2 regions of the Ruminococcus sp. AF37-20 genome follow, and region 2 is predicted to be linked to the other one. Evidence: a T-box and tRNA genes for the amino acid it is inferred to sense, from the RefSeq annotation. Region 2 holds a T-box; the other holds one or more tRNA genes.

Region 1 (14,896 bases), on a different contig from region 2:
AAAGGCGATACACATTTAAGTATATCACTGAACACACTAAAAGTCAATTAAAACAGAGGTCTGCGGAAAGTTTTTCGGTTATGCACAAAAAAAGCCGCACAATTTGTACGGCTAATAATATGAAAATTTATTCTTTACAAATTGAATGAATAACCACAAACGGGACGTCGTATTTCTGCAAAGCAGAAATTGCACCGCTCCCCTACAATAACATTGATAGTATTTATCAATACTTTATTTTCAGGGTCTTACCCGGAACGCTCACGCCGTCTGACAGTGTGATAGGGAGCTTTTGCTCCTCAGAGAAGCCGATAGTTTCGCCGTCTTTAAGCTCAACGCCCTCAGAAAGCACATACTCGGAGATAGAAAGCAAAAATCCAAGCAGGTCGTTAGGCTGTTTTGGAGAGTCAACTATCTCCATTTCCTCATATCCAAAAAATCTCATGCCTGATGTGAAAGCGCAAAGACCTGTTTTAGCAAGATACATACCCGTGTAGATAAGAATAGGCATCGGATACTCGCCGTCTTTGATAGTTTCAGCAAAGTTCACATAGAAATTCTTCTCATAAACTGTCGGGTCTTTATAGATACCGATAGCGTTATCGAGCTTGAGCAGAGAGCTTGCCACCTTTGCAAAGAGGATAGCCTGCTCAACAGCGCTTGTTTTATTCATTACAGCGAGCATAACGTGCGCCTGATGCTTAGCGACCTCGTTTGCACCCTCTTTCCAGAGAATGTTATACTTTGCCGCATTTTCAGCTTCCTTGTTAGGAACCGGATTAGGCATAAGTGAGCAAGCGACCACCATATCGCCAACCTTGAATACCATAGCGTTGTCTTTTACATCGTCCTGCGGAACGATGTTCCAATCGTCTTTCAGAAACTTTTTAAATCTGAGCCAATCCATGTTAGCGTCTGTGTAGAGAACGAAGCCTGCAAGGACGTTGCCTTCCTTTTTATCGTCCTTGGTTTCCTGAACGTTTTTGTTTTCTTCTGACATTTTGTTACCTCCATAAGATAAAGTCTGTTGAGGTCATTATAGCACACTTAGGGAGAAAATGCAACAGGGGGAGGTAAATGAGGAATGAGGAATTATGGTATCGCCTGCGGCGATGATTTTTTTGTAGGGGTAAACAGCGTTCGCCCGTTGATTTAACACTTTTGCGACATACTGGTGCGACCTTTGGTCGCCCGCTTGTTTTTTTGTCCTTTCTTTATCGCCCTTCCCCTTTATAATTTGTATACCATGTACCTGCACAAAAACGCCGTTCCGACTTCTCGTCAGAACGGCGTGGTTATTATTCTGTTACCGCTGTTTCCTCAGCCTGCTGTGTTTCAGGCTCGTTGAAAGGCAGCTTCACTGTTATGGTCGTGCCTTTTTCCAGTTCGCTTTCAAGCTGTATCTCACCGCTGTGATATGCGACTATGTGCTTTACTATAGAAAGCCCTAAGCCTGTGCCGCCTGTCTGCTTTGAACGGCTTTTATCAACTCGGTAAAAACGTTCAAAGATTCGGCTTTGATGTTCGTCGGATATACCTATGCCTGTGTCGCTGAACACTGCCACGGCTTTGCCGTCCTCTGCGCCGACCGTTACTTTAAGACTTCCGCCCTCACGATTGTACTTTATGGCGTTGTCCATGAGATTTAAAAACAGTTCTGTGATGTAGCTCTGATTGCCGTATATCCGAACAGGTTCGCCCTCGACGGTCATTGTGACCTCTCTGTTATCTGCCTTGTGACGGAGTATCTCCTCTACGTCATGGGCGGTTTTCAGCAGGTCTATCTTATCGTTTAAAACGTGTTCCTGCTCCTCTATCTGGGAAAGCCTGATAATATCGTTTATAAGATACAAAAGTCTTTCACTTTCACGATATATCATACCGCCGTATTTCTTCACGTCCTCTTCCTTGGTGAAAATGCCGTTTTCAAGAAGCTCGCCAAAGCCTTTTATGGTGGTAAGCGGAGTTTTAAGCTCGTGAGATACGTTGGCTGAGAAGTCACGGCGTATCTGCTCGCTTTGTATCTCCTCTGTTACGTCAACAAAGAAGATTATGATACCAAAATCAAGGGTATTTTCGCTGTAGACCTTATTTGCAAAGGTACGGTAAAAACGGCTTTTTTCTGTGATGATACCGTTTGCTGCACCGCTTTCCTTGGCTTCTTCAAGCAGACCTATTATCTGCTGATCGTTTGTCATATGGTCTATCTTGGTATGCTCCGCAGGGTCAAAGCTGTTGCCGAGAATTTTCAAGGCGCTCTTATTTACCGAAAGCACTGTCATGTCCTCGTCAAGAAGTATCATGCCCTCAACCATATTTTCAGTGATAAGTGATATTTTTTCTCTCTCTGCCTTTATTTTATTCATGTTCTTATGTATTCGTCCCATAAGAACGTCTGCATTTTTTATGATAGGTTCAAGTTCTTCATAAGGCGTTTCAAACTGACCGATATTCTCGTTTCTCAGATCAAGCTGTTTTACAAGGGAATTTATCGGCTTTATCATGCTTTCTGAAAGCTTTATGGAGATTATGGTGGTGATAAAGATTATTCCTCCTGCGAACACCACAAGCATTGGTATAAAGGCAAGGAACACCCCTGCAAGGTTTTCCTTATCTGTAGAAAATCTCAGCACGCCGCCGTTATACTTTATGGCATAATAATATGTAGTATATCCAAGAGTTTTGGAAAATCTTGTGGATTCGCCCTCGCCATTTGCCATGGCCTCTTTGAACTCTTCACGGTCGGAGTGGTTTTCCATTTTGGCGGGATCTGCTTCAGAGTCATATTTTACATTGCCCTGTGCGTCGATGAAGGTGACACGGACATCATATTCTACCGATCTTTCCAAAATATCAGCCATTTCTGAGGGTTTATTGTTTCCTGCGGCAACGAGCTTTGCAGCGGATTTAAGCTCATTTTTAGTGAAACGCTGATAGGTAGAATATCCAAGAGAGCCTGCTACTAAAAGGAAAAACAGCACTGTACATGAAACAAGTATCGTCATGACTTTATAGAGTTTTTTCTGCATATGCTGTTCCTCCTTATCTGAGAATTTTTATATTTTGTAGCCTATGCCACGGACTGTTTTGATAAGATCCGTACAGCCTGCGGCTTCAAGCTTTTGTCTAAGGGTCTTGATGTGCATATCAACAGTTCTTGTTTCCCCTGCAAACTCATAGCCCCAGACCATTTCCATAAGCTTATCACGGCTCACGGCTATGGACTTATGGCGCATGAGATACATCAAAAGCTCAAACTCCTTATATGTCAAAACGACCTCCTGACCGTTATATGTACAGATACGTCTTGAAGCGTCAAGGGATACACCCTGTTCTTCTATTACGTCAGCTTCGGCATTCTGCTTGCCTGCACGTCTTAAAACGGCTTTTATTCTTGAAAGCAGTTCCATTACGCCGAACGGCTTTGTTATATAGTCGTCTGCGCCCATTTCAAGCCCTGACACCTTATCAAGCTCGCTTGATTTTGCGGTGAGCATTATAACAGGAACGTCCTGAGTGCGGCTGTCTTTTTTGAGCTTTGAAAGTATGGAATAGCCGTCCTCGTCAGGAAGCATTATATCAAGAAGCACCAGCGAAGGCTCTTTGTTTCTTATCTCTTCATAAAACGGTTTTGCTTTTGGAAATGCTTTCACCTCATATCCGCCCGATTTAAGTGCGCAGGATATAAGCTCTCTTATTCCGTCATCGTCTTCTACACAATATATAAGTGCCATAGATCTTACCCCTTTTCGTTAAAACTCTTTAGCAGGCAGAGCGTATTTCTCGCTGTAGCGTTTGACCTGTCCGTCAAAGCCCTCGCCTGAATTTTTAAGCATCTGAACATACTCGTGGACGTCAAAGCTTTCGTCGTTTTCCTGTATAAGACAGACCGCTATATTTGAGCAATGGTCTGAAACTCTTTCCAAATTTGTGAGCAGGTCGGAGAACACAAAGCCCATTTCTATGGTACACTCGCCTGTCTGAAGCCTTTTTACATGGCGGTTTTTAAGCTTTGTTCTTATCTTATCCACCACTTCCTCAAGCGGTTCAACTCTTGTGGCAAGCTCCAGATCGTGCTTTTCAAAGGCTTCCATGGCGATATCCAAAACATCTCTCACGGCACTGCACATGACTTTTACTTCGGCTGTTGCCTGTGATGTGAAATTCAGATCCTTCTGCTGTTTTTCCTCGGCAACGGACACCATATTCATGGCGTGGTCGGAGATACGCTCAAAGTCGCCTATAACATGAAGTATAGTAGAAACTGACTGAGAATCCTTTGCAGAAAGATCTCGGCTCGAAAGCTTTACAAGATATGTGCCGAGTCTATCCTCATAGAGGTCGACGGCTGCTTCATTTGCGGCTATCTGCTCTGCCTTTTCCTTATCGTACTTATCGACGCAGATGCTCATTGCCATGTCTATGCTTTCTTTTGCTATCTCGCCCATGCGGTTTGTAAGCTCTCTGCACTTTTCAACTGCAAAAGACGGTGACTGGAGAAATCTTTCGTCAAGAAGCTTGAACTGCTCTTCGATATTGTCCTTATTTCCCTCCCCCTCTTTGTCTTTGACAGTGAGGTAGGCAAGCTTTTCAAGGACTTTGATAAATGGCAGAAGCACGATAGATGTTGACAGGTTGAATATAGTATGCACAATAGCTATCTCCTTTGCTCCCACAACTCCGTCAACGAACGAGAAGCCGATAAAGGCGTTGAGCAGATAGAAAACTGTCAGGAAAAGCACTGTTCCTATTATATTAAAATAGAGATGTACGACTGCCACACGCTTTGCGTTTTTGCTTGTGCCTATTGATGAAAGCAGAGCTGTTACGCAAGTACCTATATTCTGTCCTAAAATTATAGGAAGCGCTGAGCCGAAGGTTATCGCACCTGTGGCTGAGAGAGCCTGAAGGATACCAACGGAAGCAGATGAGGACTGAATGACAGCGGTAAGAAGTGCGCCTGCAAGAACGCCCAGAATAGGGTTTTTGAACCAGAGAAGCACTTCTGCGAACTCAGGAACGTCTTTAAGAGGTGCGACTGCACCGCTCATTGAGTCCATGCCGAACATGAGCACTGCAAAGCCTACGAGTATAGATGCGATATCCTTTTTCTTATCGTTTTTGGAGAACGTCAGCATTGCAACGCCTATTATCGCAAGGATAGGCGAGAACGAGGACGGCTTGAGCATTTTAATAAGAAAGCTGTCGCCGTTAAGTCCTGACAAAGACAATATCCACGCTGTTACGGTAGTACCGATATTTGCGCCCATTATAACGCCTATGGCGGAATGGAGCTTCATGATGCCTGCGTTTACAAAGCCCACCAGCATTACTGTGGTGGCTGAGGAGGACTGAATGACCGCTGTTACAGAAAGTCCAAGCAACATTGCCTTGATAGGGTTTGAGGTGAGCCTTTCAAATATTTTTTCAAGCTTTCCTCCTGCGAGTTTTTCCAGCCCGTTACCCATTACATTCATTCCGTAAAGGAACATTGCAAGACCGCCTATAAGGGTCAGAACATTAAAAATCGTCATACTGACACTCCCTGATAATAATTTTACACTATTGTTACAATGTTTACAATGAACATTATACAACATAATTGTAAAATAACAAATCAGGCTGAGTAAAATCTGAGTAAAATCGTACAAGAAGAGCAAAAAGGCGGTATTTCCGCCTTTTATAATGATATTTTACATGATCCTTTCTGTTTTATGGACGCCTGTTACGGAGAATACCACCCATTCTGCGATATTTACCGCATGGTCACCGATACGCTCGAAGTATTTTGCCACCATGAGGGTATCTATAGCTTTTTCACCGTTTGCTTTATCGGCTGCTATCTCGTCGATTATCTTATCCTTGGTCTTTACAAAAAGCTCGTCTATTTTATCGTCAGAGCTTATGACCTTTCGGGCGAGGTTCTCGTCGTCGTTCACATAGGCGTCGATAGCGTCGTTCACCATTTGTGTGGCGGCTCTTGCCATTTCACTGATGTCGCTAAGATCCCATTTCTGCTTTTTCTTTATAAGCCGGATATTCAGATCTGCAATATCTGCTGACTGATCGCCAACACGCTCGATATCGGTTATCATTTTAAGTGCAGCGGACACACGTCTGAGATCCTCGGCAAAAACAGGCTGCTGCTGCAAGAGCAGGTTAAGACAGATCCTCTCTACCTCACGCTCCGCCTCGTTTATCTTGGCGTCAAACTCCACCGTTTCACGGGCAAGCTTTGTATCCTGCTCTTCAAGAGATTTTATTGACATTGCGATTATCTGCTCTGTCATTGCTGCCATAGAAAGCAGCTTTTTGTTAAGCTCGCTGAGCTTATTGTCAAAATTCGCACGCATAGATATTTCTTCCTTTCACCTATATTTCCAAAGCGTTTATCCAAAACGTCCTGTGATATACTCGAGAGTTTTCTGTTCCTTAGGATTGGAGAAGATACGCTGAGTTTCGTCGAACTCGACTATCTCGCCATGTAGGAAAAAGGCTGTTTTATCGGATATACGGGTCGCCTGCTGCATATTATGGGTGACGATAACGATAGTGTAATTCTTTTTAAGCTCTGTGGCAAGCTCCTCTATTTTGATAGTGGAGATAGGGTCAAGGGCTGATGTAGGCTCGTCCATAAGAAGCACCTCCGGCTTTACGGCGAGGGCTCTTGCGATACAGATACGCTGCTGCTGACCGCCTGACATACCCAGGGCTGACTTTTTAAGTCTATCCTTTGTTTCGTCCCACACGGAAGCCTGACGGAGAGTTGTTTCGACTATCTCGTCAAGGTCGGCTTTTTTCTTTATGCCGTGAGTTCTTGGGCCGTATGCGATATTATCATATATGGACATCGGGAAGAGGTTTGGTTTCTGGAAAACCATTCCCACACGCTTTCTAAGCTCGGTTATTTCCATATCTTTATAGATATTCTCCCCGTCAAGGGTAAAATCCCCTGTTATCTTACAGCCCTCCACGAGATCGTTCATACGGTTGAGGGATTTAAGAAGAGTGGATTTTCCGCAGCCAGACGGGCCTATGAATGCGGTTATTTCCTTTTCGGCTATGGACAAGTTTATGTTTTTGAGAGCCTGAAAATCTCCGTAAAAGAGATCGCAGTTTTTCACCTGCAGTTTTGGCTGTGTCATTTATCAGTTTCCTCCTTTGGAAAGCTTTCCGGCAACAAGGGACGCAAGTCCGTTAAGAAGCAGGACTACTGCCAGCAGAACAACTGCTGTAGCGCTTGCTTCGTTCATATAAAGTCCCTCGTTTGAAAGTGAATACATATGGATAGAAAGGGTACGTCCTGAGTCGGTAAGACCTGCATACTTGGCGATAGTTCCTGCGGTATAGATAAGGGCGGCTGTTTCGCCGAAAATTCTTCCCATTGCAAGGATAACGCCTGAGAGGATACCGCTTATGGCAGGAGGCAGAACGATAACGAAGATAGTTCTGAGCTTTCCTGCGCCAAGTCCGTAGCTGCCCTCACGAAAGCTGTCGTCTACAGATTTCAGCGCTTCCTCAGTAGAACGGATTATCAGTGGAAGCACCATTATCGCCAATGTGCAAGCTCCTGAGAGCATTGAGAGCTTCCAATTAAGTGCAAGCACAAAGAACATATTTCCGAAAAGTCCGTACACGATGGATGGGATACCTGAGAGTGTTTCTGTAGTAAGTCTTATGACTCTGACGAATTTATTGCCTTTCTTTGCATACTCAACGAGATATATTGCGCAGAATATGCCCAGAGGTGCGGCTATTGCCAGGGACACCAGAAGCATTTCAAAGGTGTTCACGATAGCGGGGAGCATTGACACGTTCTCGGTGGTATAGGTCTTAGCGAAAAGGGACGGTTTCAGATAAGGAACGCCCTTTATCACCACATAGCCCACGATAAGAACGAACACGCTTATGGTAAGCACGACCGCTATTTTGGTTAGGATATTAAACACCAATGACATGGGGTGTGTTTTATAGGTTTTCATTCTGTCTGACATTTTTATCACCCTTTATCCTTTCTGTTTGTGACAAGGTTAAAGCAAAGGTTCAGAAGAAGAATGAACACGAACAGCACAACGCCTGTTCCGATAAGGGCGTCATAGTGAAGTCCCTCAGCATAGCTCATTTCGATTACGATATTGCCTGTGAGGGTACGGACGCTGTCGAGAAGGGAGTGGGGAATGATAGTGGAGTTTCCTGCTATCATGATGACTGCCATTGTTTCGCCTATTGCTCTGCCCACTGCGAGGATAACGCTTGCCAGTATGCCTGACTTTGCGGCAGGGAAAACGACTGTTGCAACTGCTCTTTCGTGTGTTGCGCCAAGGGCGACTGCGCCCTCGTAGTAACTGTCAGGAACTGCTTTAAGTGCGCTCACGCTCATGCCCACGATAGTAGGAAGTATCATGATACCGAGGATAATGGAAACTGTAAGCACGCTGTTTCCTGTTCCGCCGAAAAGGTTTCTTATGATAGGAACTACAACTACCATGCCAAAAAAGCCGTATACAATGGACGGTATGCCTGCAAGAAGATTTATAGGAGGCATGAGCCACTTGAAAAGCTTTTTAGGACAGAACTTTGCCATATAGACAGCCGTTAAAAGTCCAATCGGCACACCGATAATTATTGCTCCTGCGGTGCAGTAGAGAGAGCCGACTATCATAGGGAAGATACCATATGAAGCAGGGACGTTTCTAGGGCTCCAGTCTGTGCCGAAGAGGAAGTTTCCCACGCCTATTTCGGCGATCGCAGGACAGCCTTTAGCGAACATGAAGATACATATTACTATTACCGCCGCAACTGAAACGCAGGCGCAAAGGAAAAACAATGCTTTCATTGCTTTCTCAAGCAGGTGGGAACTTTGTTTTGCTGTTGGCTTCTGAGCGGCTGTATTCGCTGCCACCGCTGTGTTTTCCGTCAACGTAATTATCACCTCTGAAAAATTTTCACTTGTTTTTTTGCTCAGACAAAGGGGGCGACAATTTGCTGTGCCGCCCAAAGTTTTGTCTTGTGCAAATCTTTATGGAGAATTAACTTGATAGCTTATTTGCTTTCGTCAGACCATGTTGTCTTTGAGCCTGTATAGATAGCCTTTATCTCGTCCATTGAGATATCGTCAACTGCGTTATCCTTATTTACGATAACTGCGATAGCGTCCTGAGCGATAGTTACAGACTTGATACCCTGTGAAAGCTCGTCATCTGAGATATCTCTTGAAGCCATACCGATATCAGATGTGCCGTTGATAGCGTCCTTGATACCTGTTGAGGAGTCTGACTGCTGAACGTCTACTGTTACGTTTGTGTTTGCCTTCTGATATGCTTCTGCCAGCTTTTCCATAACCGGTGTTACTGATGATGAACCGCTTACTACTACCTTACCGGAAGCGTTGTTTGAAGCGTAAGCTGCTGCGCTCTTGTCGATCTTTATGTAGCCTGCCTTTTCGATGATATCCTGACCCTCTGAGCTGAGGATATAGTTCTCAAAGTCCTGAGCGGCGTCTGAAAGTCCGTCTTTAACAGCGATATTGAAAGGTCTTACTATTTTATAATCACCGCTTTCGATAGTTGCTGTTGAAGGCTCAACGCCCTCTACTTTAAGAGCCTTTACTGTATCGTTCAGTGAGCCGAATGAGATATAGCCGATAGCGTTCTTATCTCCTGACACCTGAGTAAGTACAACGTCTGTTGACTTACAGATAAGGGCGTCTTTCTTTGTGTTATCGGTCTTGTTGCCGTTTGAATCTTTTTCTTCGATACCAGTCAGCTCTATGAATGCGCCTCTTGTTCCTGAGCCGTCTTCACGGGAAATAACTGTGATCTTGTCTGAGCTTCCTCCGCAGCTTGCGAGCATTGTGGCTGCAAGTGCAACTGATGTAAAGATCGCTGCCAGTTTTGATGTTCTTGTTTTCATGATATAAAACCTCTTTCTTATACTTGCCCTTTGGGCTTTTTGATTTGCACCTTTTCTCTCTGCACCCTGTGTGCAGGTCTTCATGTTATTTCTATTCAGGTGATATACTTATGATACATCAGCATTGTAAAATCAGTAACCGAAGTAAAGTAAAGTCATTGTAAGATGTTTGCAAAGGAATTTACACACAAAAACGGGCTTTACACTGCTATGCACAATGTAAAATCCTTTGGGCAACATTGCACAAGGCACGCCTAGCGGCTTTGTACGCAATCTGCTTGCAGATTTTCCGTTATCTTGCACAGAAACTCCTTGAAATACGGAAGTATTCCTGCGTCGTTTCTATACAATCTAACGAAAAATCTGACTACGCATCTTACGCACAATCCTTGTGCAATGTTGCCCATATTTATACAAAAAAAGCGCGTTCTCGCAAGGAAAACGCACTTTGTAAAATCGGTGATATTCTATTTAAAATCAGTAGTTCTGTTCAAGAACAACTGAGCCGTCTGCCTTATTATATGCGGCGCTGTAGCCGTGACCGTCTTCTGTAAAGAAGTAATAATACAGGAAGCCTGCATCCTCAGTTCTGTATTCATATGAAGACACCTTGCCGTCTATCTGAGCTGTGATAGCGGCGACAGCCTTTGCAGAATCTCCGCTCTCAGCTGATGTAGTTGTTGTAGTTTCGTCAGGCTTTGAGTCTGCTGTAGTTGTGGTAGTTGTTGTAGTTTCTGTATCTGAGGCAGTTGTTGTGGTAGTTGTCGTTGTTTCTGTATCAGGTGCAGAGGTTTCGGTGGCTGGTGTTGAGCTTTCGTCAGCCGGCTGTGAGGCAGTGGTATTTGTGTCGGTAGAAACTGCACTGCTCTCGGTATCGACGAACACGCCTCCCTTACTGTCGTCATCAGCGGAAACAGTTGTTTTTGGCTTTGCGGTATTAGTGGTCTTATTATTTGTTCCGCCAAAGCCGAAGATCTTATAGCCTGCGACTATAGCAAGAATGACCACCACAAGTATACCCACTGTGATAGTGGCAGTAATTGCAAAGAGCTTCTTTCTGGAAGCGTCATCGTTATCCTCTGTATCATCATCGGAATAATCGTTTTCATCGTCAGAATAACCGCCATTATCATAATTATCCTGATAATTCTCATAGCCGTCATTATTATCATGGCTATCAGCTATTGGTGCGGAAAAAAACTCTGTAGGCTCTTCCGGCTGTTTAGGCACGGTAAAGGCTCTTGTTTTCTCTTCATACTCCTGTGCCTCCTGCTTTGTGAACACTCTTGTTCTGTCGGCATCGTCGGCAGAGGTGAAATTCTGCTCCTCCTGCTTACTGTCTTGCGCAACAGGAGTGCTTTCGTCTATAAGCAGGTTATGGCAATACTTACAGAGTATTGCTTCTTCGGATATTTCCTTGTGGCAAAAAGGACATTCCTTTGTTTTCATTTTTACTTTCCTCCCGAATATTATCTGTTAAATATAATGATAACACAAACCATTTTAAAAATCAACAGGTTTCACCAAAATATCATCAAATTATACCATTCTTTTAAAAAAGGCTCTTTTATGGACATTATTTTTGATGTTTTCGTATGATATCACGGTATAATTTGTTGAAGAATAACATTTGTATCGCTTTTAAGCAGGATGTAATTGTGCAAGTATACAAAGTGATAAAAAACCTATTGACAAAACGGGCATTGGGGAGTATAATAATTAAGCTGTCTGATGACGCAGACAAATGCTTCACAGAAACATCTATGAAGCTCAAGGCACACAAAGCTTGGAACTTTTCCGTGGCTGGAGACTTTTCCCCACCGTGTGCAACGTCAACTACGAGGCGTAACTCAGTTTGGTAGAGTGCTTGGTTTGGGACCAAGATGCCGCAGGTTCAAGTCCTGTCGCCTCGACCACTTTATAAAAAAAATGAAAACAAAATAAAAAGTGCTTGACAAGTGCTTGGAGATATGATATAATAGATACCGTCAGTTCGACAGATCAAGCAATACAAGCTGGTGTAGCTCAGTTGGTAGAGCAGCTGATTTGTAATCAGCAGGTCGGGGGTTCGAGTCCGTCCACCAGCTCCATTATTTTGTTTTCATTCATATGGGAGAATTCCCGAGTGGCCAAAGGGGGCAGACTGTAAATCTGTTGCTTCTAGCTTCGGTGGTTCGAATCCACCTTCTCCCACCAAAAAGCTCGCAGACTTCTGCGGGCTTTTTTTGTTTTATCTTGACAGTTTTGGCTATGGTATGATATAATCGAAAAAGATCAGAATGTCATAGGGTGGTAGAGTTTATGAAAAAGCACGTTTTGATACTTTTTGCGGCGGTCATTTTCACGCTTACACTTGCCGGCTGCTCGTCTAAATATGATGCTGAGGACTTTATCGGAAGCATTCCTAGTTTTTTCATAACCCTGTAAAGACTTTCAAGACAGCGTGTATACCCTTGTTTCCTGAGACGATGCCATAGTTCGGGAAGCTCAAGTGTCGGGTTCCGTTTGTGATACCTTTTGATAAGATCTATTTCTTCCTTGGTATGCTCATTGGGATGATGATGCGGTCGGCGTGATTTAACTGCAAGGGACTCCACACTTCCGTCCCAGCGTTTCAGCCAGAAATATATATATGAACGTGATTTATTGTATTTTCTGCTCGCTCGGCTCACTCCATATTTCTTTGCGTAATTCATTAAGGATTGACGAAACTTCATATCTTGTGTTATAGTTTAGATATTAGAGTGATTGTTGAACCAGGCGGTGAAGGGATAGTAACTGGCTTTCCTATTAATCGCTAATTATGAGAGGAGATTAAAATGGTAAAAGACGCATATGATATGTTCTTCAAAAATATCTCTATGCAATTTCATGACGACTCTCTTGTGAATGCTCTTGTGGAAGATGCTGAAGAACTGGCGAAATATGGAGAAAAACGGGTGGCTCTTGAAAATTTTTTGGAGAACGTTTTAGCTAATGAGGTTACGATTTCAAAAGAAGCTGTCACTTTAGCAGAAAAAGCATTCAGTGATGCTCCAAATGATTATGATATAGAGCTAATAAACGAACTGAAAAAAACCGATGTTACGTAAGGGGATGATTTGGATGCCAATGGACAAAAAAGATCAACTTGCAGAATTAATTTCAAATGCGGAAACTTCCTTTTATAATGGGCAATTACAAGAGGCGTTCAGTCTTTCTTTATCAGCTATAAAACTCGATGAGAACTGTGCAGATGCGTATCAGTGTGCTGCAAATGTTTGTATGTCACTCAGCAGATACGAAGATGCAATTGAGTATTATCAAAAAGTTCGAATATATATAATGTTAATAACGCAAATCGAAATGAACTTATAGTTAGTAATATTGTAGACTCAATGTCGGATTCAGATATTATGAGCTTTTTGACCTACCAGAATGCTGGTGGAATGAACACCGATTTTACGAGTGTCAAAAGTGCGTTGAAATGGGATCCGATTTATTACAGCAGAACTGCTAATGCTAGTTATGGAATTGGTTTGGCAGCAGTTATACTCAGCAATGAAGCCATGGGCTATAACTCTCAAATTGTTTTTATTACTGACAGCAGTGTATCAGTTGACAGTAGATTTCTTAAGTTTGCAATAAATAACAAGATACCTATTTACTTTTTCTGTATTGGTGATTTTAATACAGCTGCATTGATAGGTTATGCACAGCTGACAGGCGGCAAGGTATACTCTGCTAAAACCGCTGCTGAAATAAATCAAAGCTGTAGTGAAATAGGTTCAAAGACCTTCGCTGGAGAAAAAGACACTGATGGTGACGGTTTTACAGATATTGAAGAAATGAGCGGACTTATTGTAAGCTCAAATTGCAAAATTGTTAATACCGATTATATGAAAGCTGACACGGATGATGACGGCCTTGATGACAATGAAGAAGTCGATGTTGAGCTTACGAAGGTTGAAATACCTGGCAAGCAGGACAATCCTTCAACGTTCAAATACTATCATCATGTGAATTCTGACCCCTCTAAAGCTGATACTGATGGGGATGGGCTGGACGATATGGAAGATTTTGATCCAACCAAACCTCTATCGAATGATGAACGAAATATATATGACTTTTTCAATAATGCAGAAGATTATGAAATAAGATATGTACTTGAAAATCCTTGGATACAGCAGTTAGGTACGCTCAAAGGCATAGAATGTGTTAAAATTTGCAGGAAACATTTAGTTGATCGAGACCTTAAGAAAATCGAAAATGAGATGATTACTGCAGGTATAATGTCAAATCCAAAAAACGGAAAGCCTATAGATAAAATAATGCAATTTTTGTGCGGACATTATGGGAACCCTTCCACAATGCTGTTCTCCGAGTATGAATTGTATAAAAATAATATTAGCTTCTCTCAACTCATTGAACTGTCTTGGAATGTATGGAGCAATGATATGAAAATGGTTGCTCAAATATGGCTGTTTAATGTTTCCAATTTGATTCAGCAAGGTTGGGCTGAATGGGATTATTCGCCTGAATATAAGTTGTCGTTAGAACAGGAAAGATCACTAAAAAATGTTGTAAATGCAAAGAGAACAGGTATATTAAGAGGCGATACCAAAAGATTAAATGCTAACGAAAGAAAAGTAGTTAGTGAATTGCTAGAGGAAGGCAGATCAATTGAAGTGTTACCTGAAGGTACACAGAGTTCTCCTGACTTTGTAGTAGATGGTCTAAAAACAGAGCTGAAGACACTTGAAAATCATAATTTGAATACTCCTTTGAAAAAAATAAGAAAAGCCTTTGACAAGCAGGGCGCTGATGCAATGATATATGATGTACGTCCAGCACAACTCACAGAAGCAGATGTAAATATTGTATATCAACGCATAACAGGAATATATGGTGGTAAAGTTCCAGGCATAATTGAATTTTGGACAATAGAAGGAAAAGTAATATATAATACATAGGAGGCAGTATATGCGATTTTTATGTCGTTGTG
Region 2 (14,896 bases):
GTAAGAACAGTAGCGTTAGAGCTGTCAGGTATCTCCTCTGTTTCGTCTATGACCTCAAAGACACGCTTTGCAGAAGCGAATGCACTTTGAAGCTCGGTGATAACGCCTGATATTTCATTGAAAGGCTTTGTATACTGATTTGCATAGGTGAGAAAACAGCTAAGGTTACCAACTGTGAAGCCCACGCCTTTTATTACAGAGAGTGCGCCCACGATACCGACAGCCATGTAGACGAGGTTGTTTACAAAACGTGTACAAGGGTTGGTGAGTGAGGAGAAGAATGTGGCGTTAAGTCCAACTTTCTGGAGTTTCAGGTTCACTTCTTCAAACTGCTCCTCGGCTTCTTCCTGATAGCCGAATGCTGTTACTACCTTCTGATTGCCTGTCATTTCCTCAACAAGGCTGGTCATGTCGCCTCTTGCAACTGATTGCTGGTGGAAAAGCTTGAATGTGTTCTTGGCGATAAATCTTGCGACAAAGAGAGACAGCGGAGTGAGGATAACCACGATAAGGGTTATTTTCACGTTGATAGAGAGCATGAAACCAAGTGTACCGAAAATTGTACATACACCTGTAAAGAGCTGTGAAAAGCCCATGAGAAGTCCGTCTGACACCTGCTCCAAGTCGGAGATTATACGGCTGATTATATCACCGTGAGGGTGGGAGTCGATATATGACAGCGGTAGCTTTTGGAGCTTAGCGAAAGCATCGTTTCGGATATCTCTTACCACACAATAGGTTATCTTATTTGTGCAGAGGGACATGAGCCACTGGGCAATGCCTGTGACGGTGACTGTTACGCCAAGCTTTATTATTATATTAATGATGCCGTCAAAATCAACCAAGCCCATTTCTACGATAAGGTCAACAGCGTTGCCCACGAGGATAGGTGCATAAAGGGTGGTGGCAACTGCTATGACCGCAAAGACCATGGACAGTATGAACAGCCACATATGCGGTTTTGCGTATTTGAGAAGTGGTCTGAGAGCTGAGGTATCAAGCTTGTTTTTTGTGCTTTGTTTAGCCATTTGCCTGCGCCTCCTTTTCTGAAAGCTGTGAAAGGCATATTTCTTTATATACCTCGCAGCCGTTATAAAGCTCTGAATGAGTGCCGATACCTGCTATTTTGCCATCGTCAAGAACGATTATCTTATCGGCGCTTTTTATAGATGAGATTCTCTGTGAAACTATAAAAACGGTCATACCGCTTGTTTTTTCGTGGATAGCTTTTCTTAGTCTTGCATCTGTGGCAAGGTCAAGGGCGGAGGCTGAGTCATCAAGAATGAGTATCTCAGGATCACCAACCAATGCTCTTGCAATGGTAAGTCTTTGACGCTGACCGCCTGAGAGGTTTTTGCCCTCCTGAAGTATCATCTCGTCAAGCTTATCAGGCTTTTTCTCAACAAAGTCCTTAGCCTGAGCGATATCAAGAGCGTTCCAGATATCCTCATCAGTGGCGTTTTTATCACGCCACTGCATATTGTGTCTTATAGTACCCTTAAAGAGAACGGCTTTCTGAGGGACGATGCCTATCATGCCTCTGAGCTGTGAGAATGGATACTCCTTTACGTCAACGCCGTCAACAAGGACTTCGCCCTGACGGACGTCATAAAATCTTGGGATAAGGTTGATAAGCGATGTTTTACCTGAACCTGTACCGCCGATTATACCGATAGTTTCGCCTTTCATGGCTTTGAAGCTTATATCCGAAAGGGAGTCGGCTTCGGCTGATGCGTACGAGAAGAAACAGTTTCTGAACTCAACGCATGGAGCGTTACCGTCAGTTGCGACAGGCTTATTATCCTTATCGGATACACTTGGCTCCACAGCGAAAACGTCATTTATTCTGATAGCGGAAGCCTGCATTTTGGTGATATTTGTAACGAGTATCGCCATAGCAAGGAGTGCTAAGAGTATCTGGTTCATATAGTTTACAAGGGCTATCACTTCGCCCTGTGAGATAAAGCCTGTATAAACCGTTTTGCCACCAAACCATATGATAGCGATGATAGCGAAGTTTACAATGACATATGTGGCAGGGTTCATAAGGGCGGAAATTCTTCCTGCGATAATCTGCTGACGTTTAAGCTCCTCGGTATTATCGGCGAACTCTTTCTCCTCGTCTTTCTGACGGGAAAATGCTCTGATAACTCTTGCGCCTGTGAGAGTTTCGCTTGTCATAAGGTTAGTTTTATCAAGCTTTTTCTGAATATTCTTATACTGCGGTATGGTGATGTGCATTATAAGGTAGATAACATAGGCAAGGCAAGGTGCGATTATCAGGAAGATAAGAGTAAGCTTCACTGAGATAGAGAATGCCATTATGATTGAGCCTAAAACGATAAAAGGCGAACGAAGAAACAGACGAAGAAGGATATTCACGCCCTGCTGAGCGGTATTGATATCCGCTGTCATTCTTGTGACGAGGGTATGGCTTCCAACGCTGTCTATTTCCGCATAGGACAGTGAATTGATATGCTTGAAGAGGTCACGTCTGAGGGCTGTTCCAAAGCCTAGGGACGCTTTTGCGGCGAAATACTGTGCGGTCAGTGAACACGCAAGTCCGCAGAATGCAAGCAATATCAGCACGCCACCCATTTTATAGATGTAGGGCTTATCTTGATTTTTTATGCCCACGTCAATGATATTAGCCATAACGAGTGGCACTGCAAGCTCGAAGCAGGCTTCGATAAGCTTAAACAGCGGACCGATTATGCTTTCTTTTTTATAGTTTTTCAGATACCTAAAAAGCTTCAGCATTTTTCTATCTCCCAACTAAATAAAATCATATAAATTTTATTATATCATATGTTTTTGTACATTTGTAGACGAATAAGTTAATTCTTTAAAAAAGTGGGGGGATAACGCAGGGGCAAAAAGTTCGCCCGTCTTTGTACACCGGCATGGTTTGTGATAATTCAAGCCTCGCACCTCAGAGCGGGACGCCGAGGGCGTCGTCCCCTACAATAATCATCGCCGCAGGCGATACCTTCATTCCTCACTCCTCATTCCTCACTTCTCACTTCTAAAAAAAGGGGTTGACAAAAGGGTGAAAGTGTGCTATAGTCATATCAATAGGTTTAAATGCTAAGACGGAAATAAGTAGCCTTTTGCGAAATTTCAGAGAGCTTTCGGTGGGTGTGAGAAAGCATTTCTACAAAGTGTGAATACATTCCTGAGCTGTTCGCTGAGAAAGCTTTTGCGTAAGGCGAAACGGTTTGCACACGTTACAGTGCTATGGCTTCGCTTTCTGCTGAGCCTGTAAGGTCGGGAGTTTCCCGATAAACTGAGGTGGTACCACGATAATTCGTCCTCTGACAGATATTCTGTCAGAGGGTTTTTTATTTATGTACCGCAAAAAAATAATACGGAGGTATGAAAAATGACAGTATTTGAAGAACTGAAAAGAAGAGGTCTTCTCGCTCAGCTTACTGATGAGGAGGAGATAAAGGAGCTTATCAACGCCGGCAAGGCGACTTTCTACATCGGCTTTGACCCGACCGCTGATTCGCTCCACGTTGGTCACTTTATGGCACTTTGCCTTATGAAACGTTTGCAAATGGCAGGCAACAAGCCTATCGCTCTGCTGGGCGGCGGAACAGGCATGATAGGCGACCCTTCGGGCAAGTCTGACATGAGAAAGATGCTCACAAAGGAAACTATCGAGCACAACGTTGCTTGCTTTAAAAAGCAGATGAGCCGTTTCATTGATTTCTCTGACGGCAAGGCTCTTGTGGTAAACAACGCTGACTGGCTCATGGACCTTAACTACATCGACGTACTTCGTGATGTTGGTGCTTGCTTCTCTGTAAACAAGATGCTTACATTTGAGTGCTACAAGCAGAGAATGGAAAGGGGTCTTACCTTCCTTGAGTTCAACTACATGATAATGCAGTCCTACGATTTCTACAGACTTTTCCAGGATTACGGCTGTAATATGCAGTTCGGCGGTGACGATCAGTGGGCTAATATGCTGGGAGGTACTGAGCTTATCAGAAAGAAGCTTGGCAAGGACGCTTATGCAATGACTATCACTCTCCTGCTCAACTCCGAGGGCAAGAAAATGGGCAAGACAGAAAAGGGTGCGGTATGGCTCGACCCTGAAAAGACTTCTCCATACGAGTTCTATCAGTATTGGAGAAACGTTGGTGACGCTGACGTCATCAAATGCCTGAAGATGCTCACATTCGTTCCTATCGAGGAGATAGAAGAAATGGAGAAGCACATGGAGGGTGCTGAATACAACAAGGCTAAGGAGCTTTTGGCTTACGAGCTGACAAAGCTTGTTCACGGCAAGGAGGAGGCTGACAAGGCTGACGCTGCGGCAAAGGCTATTTTTGCAGGCGGCGGAAACAGCGACGACATGCCTAGCACGACTATTGCGGCGGCTGACCTGACTGACGGCAAGATAGGTATTCTTACGCTTCTTGTTAAATGCGGACTTTGCCCTTCAAACGGCGAGGCTAGACGTCTTGTTACTCAGAACGGCATTGCGGTGAATGGCGAGAAATTCACTGACCCTAAGGGTCTTGTTGATCTCTCTGAGCCTGTTGTTATCAAAAAGGGTAAGAAGATCTTCCACAAGGCTATTGCGGAATAATATAGTGCAAAATAATTTCCACGGGTGGACAGAAGTTCACCCGTTTTTTGTACATAAATATATGGTATTTTGCAATATTCATAAACATTCACACAAAATACATATAAGGTTTAGCTATATTTAAAGTTATTCATATATACTTTTAATCAAAGGAAAGTTTACACGAAGCATACGAAAAAATCACGAAAAGAGGCGTGGATATGAATGGCAATCAGGAAGTGTTCAGACGGATAGAGAAAAAATATATCGTTGATGAACCGACTTATGAAATGCTTATAAAAAAACTCGAAGGGCATTTTGTCAGAGATAGATATTACAAAAGCACTATCTGCAACATATATTATGACACACCAAGTCATCAGCTTGTAAGAAGCTCCATTGAAAAGCCTGTTTACAAGGAAAAGTTGAGAGTGAGGAGCTACGGTGTACCTAATGATGAAGACATGGTCTTTGTGGAGCTTAAAAAGAAATACAAGGGTGTGGTCTACAAGAGGCGTATCGAGATGACCCTTGCACAGTCCCGTGACTTCTTTGCAGGCAGAGATATACCTCACAGAAATCCGCAGATAGAGAACGAGCTGAAATATTTTCTCAAATTCTATGAGGGCATTGCTCCTGCAATGTATCTAAGTTATGACAGGCTTGCTTACTGCGGTGCAGAAGACACGTCCCTTAGGCTGACCTTTGACACGCACATTCTTTACCGTGAGGAGCAAAAGGAGCTTGACAAGGGCATTTGGGGAAAAGAGCTTCTGCCTGCTGGCGTGAGGGTAATGGAGATAAAGATACCGAACGCTATGCCTCTTTGGCTATCGGCTATACTTGACGAACTGGAGATATACCCTGTGTCATTCTCAAAATACGGAACTGCGTATCTTAATGAATTTTCTGAAAAAATACATAAAGGTAAGGTGATAAGCTGTGCTTAATTCAACTACTCTTGCGGCTACTACTGTGACCACCACTGAAACGACCGTGGCGGCGATAACTACAAACGAATTTATTTTCTGCACTGCGGCTTCGTTGGTGCTTGGTCTTATAATAGCGTTTGCATTCAACTTCAGGCAGAAAAAAACAAAGAGCTTTATGATGACGCTTGCTTTGCTGCCTGTGATAGTACAGGTAGTGATAATGCTTGTAAACGGAAACATCGGTACCGGTGTGGCTGTTATGGGTGCATTCAGCTTGGTAAGATTCCGTTCTGTACCGGGAAGTGCCATGGACATATGCGCTATATTCCTTTCAATGGCGGTGGGTCTTGCAACAGGAACGAACCACCTTGCGTTGGCTCTTATGCTTGCTGTGTGCGTGAGCCTGCTGAACATTATTTACACGCTTCTGCCTATTGGCAAAAAGAAGTCGGGTCACAAGGAGCTTAGTATCACTATCCCTGAAAGCCTTGATTACACTGAGGTATTTGACGATATATTTGAAAAGTATCTTTCAGAATGTGAGCTTGTTTCGGTAAAGACCACAAATATGGGAAGCCTTTTCAAGCTGAGATACCGCATAGAGCTAAAGGGTGACGCTAACGAAAAGCAGCTTATTGACGAACTTAGATGCAGAAACGGCAACCTTGAGATAATGTGTGCAGTGGCAGCAGACATTGATGAACAATCATTCTGACAAAATAACAAAAGTATCCATAAGCAAAACCGCACAAGGCTAAAGCGGTCTTGTGCGGTTTTTTTCAACCTTTTTTACCATACAAGGGGGTATTTTTCATGAAAATTTCGGACACTAAAAAGATGGCAGCTATCACGGCGGCGTTTTTTATCACGGTAACTGCTTTTTCAGGCTGTTCAGAGAGTGCAAATTCTTCACAGACCGCAAGCAGCGCTTCGCAGGCGGCAAAGTCTGACATTGACGCAAGCATTGCGGCAGAGGACATTGACGTTGGATATGACGAGGAAAGCTCAGTAGGGATTACATTTGCTGATGGCAGTGCGGCTATAGACGGTGAGGGTGCGACCGCTGAGGGGGAAACTGTTACCATTTCGCAGGCAGGAACTTACATTCTTTCAGGCACGGCGACCAACGGCAGGATAATCGTTTCAGCAGACAAGACGGCTGAAATAAAGCTTATTTTCAATGGAGTTGACATAACTTGTGCTGACAACGCTCCCCTGCTCGTGAGCAAAGCTAAAAAAGTTTATATCGTGCTGGAGGACGGCACAGAGAACGTTTTGACGGACAGTGCAAGCTACTCTTTAGGAGAAGATGACAGCAACACAGACGGTGCTATTTTCTCCAAAGCCGACCTTACTATAAACGGCAGCGGTACACTTACTGTGAATGCAAACTACAAGCACGGCATAGTTTCAAAAGACGATCTTGTTATCACTGACGGAAATATCAATGTGACCTCGGCTTCAACCGCTATGGAGGGCAAGGACAGCATTAAGATATCTGGCGGAACATTCAACATTTCCGCAGGCACGAACGGCATAAAATCCACTAACACAGAGGCTTCTGACAAAGGCTTTATAAGCGTGACAGGGGGAAGCTTCACAGTAGTCGCAAACAATGACGCATTCGAGGCGGAAACCGTGCTTTCTATCGAGGACGGAAGCTTTGACATCACCACAGGCGGTGGAAGTGCAAACGCTTCTATGAAGTCTGACGGCACACCAAACAGCGATTGGCATAACAACATGGGAAACGGCGGCGGTGGTCCGAACGGCGGAATGGGCAGACCTGACGATAACAGAAACGGCATGGGCGATGACCCTCCTACAATGCCTACGGCTGACAACACAGGGCTGACTATCGAGGCTGCGGCTAACACTACTACAGACAGCGACAGCACAGATACAACGGACAGCACATCAACATCTGCAAAGGCGTTAAAAGCAGGCAGCGAGGTAAACATAAGCGGCGGCGAGTTCAAGATAGACTCGGCAGATGATTCTGTACACAGCAATGGAAACATTGTGGTAACAGGAGGAAATATTTCTGCGGCGTCAGGTGATGACGGTATGCACGCTAGCGGAAACCTGACCATATCCGATGGCACTGTAGACATCCCAAAGAGCTACGAGGGTATCGAGGGATCTATCGTGACAATAGACGGCGGCACCATATCAGTAACAGCGAGCGATGACGGAATAAACTGCGCAGGCGGAAGCGATACTGGATCAACAGACAGAATGGGGGCTGACCAATTCTCGGCACAAGAAGGTGTTGAACTTAACATCAACGGAGGAACTGTAACCATTGACGCTGACGGCGACGGACTTGACTCAAATGGCAATTTCACAATGGCAGGCGGTACAGTTTGCGTTTGCGGACCTACTAACGGTGGAAACGGCGCACTTGACTACAACGGCACTGCAACTGTAACAGGGGGAACGCTCATCGCCTGTGGTGCAGTTGGAATGGAAGAAGGCTTCGGTGACAACTCCACACAATACAGTGTTCTGCACGATCTTGGTTCGACAGTTTCAGCAAACGAAAAACTGACTATCACTGACAGTGACGGCAAGGAGATCTTAAGCTTTACCCCTACAAAGACTTGGCAGAGCGTTGTATTCACAAGCACTGACCTGAAGGAAGGCGAAACCTACACCATTACGGCAGGGTCGCAGTCGGAAACCGTGACTATTGACGGCATTGTTACTTCTAACTCCTCGGGAAAGAGCTTTGGCAAAGGTCATGGCGGAGGACGTGGTTTCTGATATAAACGAAAAAAGGACGAGCTTGGGGTTCGTCCTTTTTTATTTGGCTGATTTATCGTTCATAGTATGCGGGACGTCGTATTTTTGCAAAGCAAAAATTGCGCTGCTCCCCTACATTTGTGTAATATAAATCGTATGGACGAACAGTGTTCGCCAGTTTTTGCTCACCTTTGTTGTATCCATACGCAAAAAAGACCGCCTCATGATGAAGCGGTCTTTAGTAAGCAATTTAGTTTTGGTTGTGCAGATTATGCAAGCTCAGCAAAGTACTTGATTGTTCTTACCATCTGTGATGTGTAAGAGTTCTCGTTGTCGTACCAAGAAACTACCTGTACCTCATAGAGGTCATCAGCGATCTTAGATACCATTGTCTGAGTAGCATCGAAGAGTGAACCAAATCTCATGCCGATAACGTCAGAAGAAACGATTGGATCCTCGTTGTAGCCAAATGACTCAGAAGATGCAGCCTTCATAGCAGCGTTGATGCCTTCAACTGTTACGTCAGCACCCTTTACAACTGCTGTAAGGATTGTTGTTGAACCTGTTGGAACTGGAACTCTCTGTGCAGAACCGATGAGCTTGCCGTTAAGCTCTGGGATTACAAGACCGATAGCCTTTGCAGCACCTGTTGAGTTAGGAACGATGTTTGCAGCACCAGCTCTTGCTCTTCTCAGGTCACCCTTTCTGTGAGGACCGTCGAGGATCATCTGGTCGCCTGTGTAAGCATGGATAGTGCTCATGATACCGCTCTGGATAGGAGCATACTTGTTAAGAGCATTAGCCATAGGAGCAAGACAGTTTGTTGTGCAAGATGCAGCTGAAATGATTGTATCGTCAGCTGTAAGTGTCTTCTCGTTTACTGAGAATACGATCGTCTTAAGATCGCTGCCTGCAGGAGCTGAGATAACTACCTTCTTAGCGCCAGCGTCGATATGAGCCTGGCTCTTTGCCTTTGAGCAGTAGAAACCTGTGCACTCGAGAACTACGTCTACACCGATCTCACCCCAAGGGAGCTTAGAAGCGTCTGCTTCCTTATAAATTGTAAGAGTCTTGCCGTCAACAGTGATAGTATTAGCCTCATCATCAGCTGATACTGTGTGAAGGTTCTCACCGATCTTACCACAGTAACCGCCCTGAGCTGTATCATACTTAAGAAGATCAGCGAGCATTGAAGGCTTTGTCAGGTCGTTGATTGCAACTACCTCGTAGCCCTCTGCGCCAAACATCTGTCTGAATGCAAGACGTCCAATACGTCCAAAACCATTAATTGCGACTTTAACTGCCATAATTAATTTACCTCCTAAAAATTTTTCTGTATTTATTATACTACATTTTTCTATACATTGCAAGTGTTTTTACAAAAAACTTAGAACTTTTTTTCTTTAAGGCAATACCGCAAAGCCACCTGCGTCCTGATCCGTCAAAGCACTGCTAAATTCTTTAAAATGTGATCAAATATTGATGATTTTTTATTGACTACCCCGACAGTTTAGGTTATAATATTTACATGAGATCTTTATGAAAGGCAGGCTAACAAAGTGGAACTGACATCTTCTGTGAAAGAGATATACGCTCAGTCTGAGGAAAACATTATCCTCACTGACGCTGAACTTAATGTCATTTGGAAAAATCATGGCGATCTGCCTGATGTTATAGATATTTCTGCTTTATGCGATACTCCGGAAAACGCTTTCATTCTGCCTGTTGAAAAGACAGCTACCTTTGAATATAAGGGCAGGTTTGCTGACTCGGCGGCAATGCGGTTTGAACCGCTGAGAGATAATGGCATTATAACGAATTATCTCATACACTATTACTCCTGCATGGACATAGAACGTCTTTCGGACAAGTCTGGATATTTACGCTTCAAATCGAATTTTCTCGGCAACATAAGGATGGAGCTTTCTAAAATGTTAGCGATGCTTGACAGCCAAAAGAAATCCTTTTCTTCAAAAGCCGGCACTGAATATGAGCATTTTGACCATGAGGCAAGGCTTCGTATACTAAAGACATTTTCCGCAACGGTGAACATGACAGAACTTGCAAAATATTTCAGCGGCAATTTCACAACTGAATATCAGAGCCTGTCAGACATATGCGGTGAGGTGTGCGACGAAGAAGGCAATTTGCTTGAGGAGGACGGCTGTATTTTCAGATACTCCATTGACCCGTGCATTTATTTTGAAACAAACAAAAGCCTTATTAAAAATGTGCTTGTAAATCTGCTTGTGAACGCATATATGTACAATGACAAGGAACAACGGCAGGTGGAGCTTATCCTAAAAACTGAGGACGACAGGATAATACTGTCAGTAAATGATAACGGCAACGGCATGACAGACGATGTATGGCAGGCGGCTATCACGCCATTTGGTACATTCCAGAAATACAGTAGCAGCGAGGCGTTGGGGCTTGCACTGGCAAAATGCTTTTGCGACCGTTTTGACGGTGAACTAAGTTATCGCAGCGAGATCGGCAAAGGCACTTGTGTGACCATGAGTTTCCCATGTGACAGCCGTGGTTTGCCGAAAGAGTTCCATGTGAGCAGAATGCCACCCATACCGAACCCATACGGCAGTACCTACTGCATAATGGCTAAGGGGCTTGACCCGCTGAAATAGGGTTTGGGCAATATACAGAGCAAGTGAATAGATGGGATACAAAAAAGGCAGTGCCGATTTTCTCGGTACTGCCTTGATTATTTTATGGAAATTAGTCCTTGATGATAGACTTACCTGTCATTTCCTTTGGCTGCTCAAGACCCATGAGTTTGAGCATTGTTGGTGAAAGGTCAGCAAGCACGCCGCCCTCTCTGATAAGAACATTGCCTGCGCCTGCGATAATAAGAGGTACAAGGTTGGTTGTGTGGGCTGTGAATGGAGAGCCGTCGTCTTCCATCATCTTATCTGCGTTGCCGTGGTCTGCTGTGATAAGTGCTATACCGCCTTTTGCAAGAACTGCGTCAACCGTTTTGCCTACGCACTCGTCAACTGCTTCTACTGCTGCTACGGCTGCGTCGAACACGCCTGTGTGACCTACCATGTCGCAGTTTGCATAGTTGAGGATAATTGCGTCATACTTGTCAGACTCTATTCTCTTGAGAACTTCGTCGCAAACAAGATATGCGCTCATTTCAGGCTGGAGGTCATATGTTGCTACCTTTGGTGAATTGATGAGGGCTCTGTCCTCGTTCTCAAAAGGAGCTTCTACACCGCCGTTGAAGAAGAATGTAACGTGTGCATACTTCTCTGTTTCAGCGATTCTAAGCTGTGAAAGACCCTTCTTTGCGATATACTCGCCGAAAGTATTTTCAAGGCTTGCTGGTTTGAATGCAACGTCAACGTTTGGCATTGTTGCGTCATACTGTGTCATGCAGACATAGTAAAGTGGGAATCTGCCATTTCTTCTCTCAAAGCCTGTGAAGTCGTCGTCAACGAGAGTTCTTGTTATCTCTCTTGCTCTGTCAGGACGGAAGTTGAAGAAGATAACGCTGTCGTTTGCGGATATCTTGCCGTTCTCATCGATAACTGTAGGAACAACGAACTCGTCTGTAACGTCAGCGGCATAGGAAGCCTTGATAGCGTCAACTGCGTTATCAGCCTTATTGCCCTCGCCGTATACCATTGCGTCATAAGCCTTGCCTACACGCTCCCAACGGTTATCTCTGTCCATTGCATAGTAACGTCCCATTACTGTTGCTATCTTGCCGACACCAATTTCCTTGAGCTTTTCTTCAAGCTCAGCTACGAAGTCAACTCCGCTTGTAGGAGGAACATCTCTGCCGTCCATGAAGCAATGAACGTATACCTTTGTAAGACCTGCTTTCTTAGCAAGCTCCAAAAGACCATAGAGGTGTGAATTATGTGAGTGAACGCCGCCGTTTGAAAGAAGTCCGAACAGGTGGAGTGCGCTGTCATTCTTCTTGCAGTTCTCAACGGCTGCTGTGAAAGCTTCGTTTGAGAAGAATTCGCCGTCCTTAATAGACTTTGTGATTCTTGTAAGCTCCTGATAAACTATTCTTCCTGCGCCGATATTTGTATGGCCTACCTCTGAGTTACCCATCTGTCCCTCAGGAAGTCCAACGTCCATGCCGCTTGCACCGATAAGAGTGTGCGGATAGTTGGCAAGAAGTCTGTCGATATTAGGTGTTTTGGCAGCTCTGATAGCGTTGCCGTAATCCTTGTGATTATAGCCGAAGCCGTCCATAATTATAAGTGCTATGGGTTTCTTTGACATATTTCTTAGTCCTTTCAACATCATTTATATTCGTATTATCCCCAATAACCGCCCTTTTCAAGAAAGCTCAGGACATATTCCTTAAATTCCTTAGCGGTATCGTCGCTTGTGTAATAGGTCTTTGCGCCGATACGGACATAATTACTCTCTCCTGACTCATAGTAGATAGCTGGACCTTCTGAACATTTTATATCCAGCCAATCGCCGCCAACAACGTACTCCTTTGAATCCGGATCTTTTTCCTCTGCGTTCTCAGTTACCTTTTTGGTGAACTCTGCGGTTTTGTCGAGAAGCTCGCTGTCTGTGAACTCAACGCCGCTAAGAAGCTTACTAGAGTCCATTTTGATAGTTACATTTTCAAGCTTAGCCTCAGATGTTGTCTGAGAGCTTTCTGCCGTTGGTGCGCTGCTTTCGTCAACGCTTCCGCAGGCTGCAAATGACATACACATGGATAATACTAATGCTGCAAATATTAATTTTTTCATATTTGCGTCCCCCTGTTCAAAAAAAGCAGAGGACAGCCGCAGCCGTCCCCTGCGGAACTTTTTATTTGTTTGTTCTTGTGACGAATGATATTTTGCCCCTAGATATCCGTCTGTTAATTAGCCCTCAACAGCAGCCTGAACGATAGTATTGAAGTCAGCAGCCTTCAGTGAAGCACCGCCGATAAGACCGCCGTCTACGTTCTCCTTAGAAAGAAGCTCTGCGCAGTTCTTAGCGTTCATTGAGCCGCCGTACTGAATTGTAACTGCCTCTGCTGTAGCCTCGTCATAGATCTTAGCAAGTGTTGCTCTGATGAATGCGCAAACTTCCTCAGCCTGATCTGCTGTAGCTGTCTTGCCTGTACCGATAGCCCAAACTGGCTCGTAAGCGATAACGGACTTCTTAACGTCCTCTGCTGATACGCCGAAGAAATCAAGCTTTACCTGTCTTGCGATAACTTCCTCTGTGATGTTGCACTCACGCTCCCAAAGAAGCTCGCCAACGCAAACGATAGGCTTCAGACCGGCTGCAAGAGCTGCCTTTGTTCTCTTGTTTACTGTTTCGTCTGTTTCACCGAAATACTGTCTTCTCTCAGAGTGACCGATAACAACGTACTCAACGCCAAGCTCAACGAGCATATCTGCTGAGATCTCGCCTGTGAAAGCACCGCTCTTCTCAAAGTGAACGTTCTCTGCGCCGATCTTTACGTTTGAGCCTGCTGTTGCGTTGATAGCAGTTTCAAGGTTTGTGAAAGGTACGCAAGCGATAACTTCTACCTTGCCCTCAGCGTTTGCAACAAGTGGCTTGATAGCTTCGAGAAGCTCCTTAGCCTCAGGTCTTGTCTTGTTCATTTTCCAGTTTCCTGCAATAATTGCTTTTCTTACAGCTTTTTTCATGATAAAAAACTCCTTTATTTTTTATAGGGAACAGAAAAACTGCTCCTGCTAGTTTTCCAAGTCTATTATACAACATTCACTCGTATTTGTCAACTAATTAACAAAGAACCTCCGCTGTTTTTTACCTTATTTTTTCTTTGATCTTGACGGTGGGAGCTGTTCATACATTGCTTCCACAAGTCCTTTGAGATGATCCTTATCATCGGTATTATCCACAAGGTACATTGGCTTTGCACCTTCATAGGGCATCTCTAACGTTATGTCTTTAAGATGATCTTCTGCAGCTTTCACGGACTTCACAAGAAGTCTGTTATCATAAATGCCACCGAATATTCTGTCCTTATAATATAATATATACTCACCAAACATTTTTCTTGCTCGGATATCTTCAAGCTCGCTGAGCTGTTCGAGTATGTATTCAAAATAACTCTCATCAGTTGGCATATTTTCTCCTTAAAGCTTGTCGATAAGCATAACAGCGCCGAAAATCCCCAGCAGCACGCCGATAGCTATCGCCGCATAACCGAACGGTGTCTTTTCCTCTTTCTGCTCTGCTTCCTTTTCTTCCTCGGTGACTTCCACCTTTGATTTTTCGTCGTCAAGATAAAACTCCTGCGGATTCTCAGGATTATACTTTATATCGATCATATCCCCTTTATTATAACCGTTGTCTGTAACTATCTGGGTATACTTTTCTCCGTTCACAGTATAACCTATTTTCCATTCAACAAAGACCTGATCTTCACCGCCGCTAAAAGACGGCATTGTTGTTTTTACCTTCTGCAAAGCCTTTGCCTGCATTGGCTCATAATGGTCTTCTTCGGGAATATTCTGTTCTTGATCCGGGAAAAACCGATAGCCTTTAAGCGCCTTGATACCGAAATATATCAGCCCTATTCCTGTAAGGAACAGAATTATCCCTCCGATTCCCTGCCAGCCAAGGTTAACGCCTGCCAAAACACTGACCTTGAAATTTTCAGCTAAAAGCATTAATTCGTTCATTC

Evidence for each region. A T-box is a leader RNA that pairs with one kind of tRNA and senses whether it is charged. The one in region 2 lies ahead of tyrS (tyrosine--tRNA ligase), so its partner is inferred to be a tRNA-Tyr.
Region 1: it encodes a tRNA-Tyr, which carries the amino acid that the T-box ahead of tyrS (tyrosine--tRNA ligase) is inferred to sense. The anticodon was not compared.

Annotation. Positions count from the first base shown of each region.
Region 1 is NZ_QTVE01000003.1:190,723-205,618, forward strand. It holds gene DW015_RS03190 (DUF4261 domain-containing protein) at 227-1,000, opposite strand; gene DW015_RS03195 (ATP-binding protein) at 1,299-3,029, opposite strand; gene DW015_RS03200 (response regulator transcription factor) at 3,057-3,734, opposite strand; gene DW015_RS03205 (Na/Pi cotransporter family protein) at 3,753-5,534, opposite strand; gene phoU (phosphate signaling complex protein PhoU) at 5,694-6,353, opposite strand; gene pstB (phosphate ABC transporter ATP-binding protein PstB) at 6,390-7,145, opposite strand; gene pstA (phosphate ABC transporter permease PstA) at 7,149-7,994, opposite strand; gene pstC (phosphate ABC transporter permease subunit PstC) at 8,000-8,836, opposite strand; gene DW015_RS03230 (substrate-binding domain-containing protein) at 9,043-9,912, opposite strand; gene DW015_RS03240 (hypothetical protein) at 10,390-11,361, opposite strand; tRNA gene DW015_RS03245 (tRNA-Pro) at 11,752-11,828, shown strand; tRNA gene DW015_RS03250 (tRNA-Thr) at 11,927-12,002, shown strand; tRNA gene DW015_RS03255 (tRNA-Tyr) at 12,024-12,108, shown strand; gene DW015_RS13705 (YgdI/YgdR family lipoprotein) at 12,214-12,339, shown strand; gene DW015_RS03260 (hypothetical protein) at 12,732-13,004, shown strand; gene DW015_RS03265 (hypothetical protein) at 13,024-13,269, shown strand; gene DW015_RS03270 (hypothetical protein) at 13,308-14,864, shown strand.
Region 2 is NZ_QTVE01000002.1:136,700-151,595, forward strand. It holds gene DW015_RS01820 (ABC transporter ATP-binding protein) at 1-1,028, opposite strand, end outside; gene DW015_RS01825 (ABC transporter ATP-binding protein) at 1,021-2,760, opposite strand; T-box leader at 3,081-3,318, shown strand; gene tyrS (tyrosine--tRNA ligase) at 3,383-4,600, shown strand; gene DW015_RS01835 (polyphosphate polymerase domain-containing protein) at 4,801-5,529, shown strand; gene DW015_RS01840 (DUF4956 domain-containing protein) at 5,522-6,226, shown strand; gene DW015_RS01845 (carbohydrate-binding domain-containing protein) at 6,325-8,277, shown strand; gene gap (type I glyceraldehyde-3-phosphate dehydrogenase) at 8,526-9,563, opposite strand; gene DW015_RS01855 (HAMP domain-containing sensor histidine kinase) at 9,816-10,898, shown strand; gene gpmI (2,3-bisphosphoglycerate-independent phosphoglycerate mutase) at 10,990-12,513, opposite strand; gene DW015_RS01865 (hypothetical protein) at 12,549-12,998, opposite strand; gene tpiA (triose-phosphate isomerase) at 13,116-13,892, opposite strand; gene DW015_RS01875 (TfoX/Sxy family protein) at 14,019-14,336, opposite strand; gene DW015_RS01880 (hypothetical protein) at 14,346-14,894, opposite strand; gene DW015_RS01885 (hypothetical protein) at 14,891-14,896, opposite strand, start outside.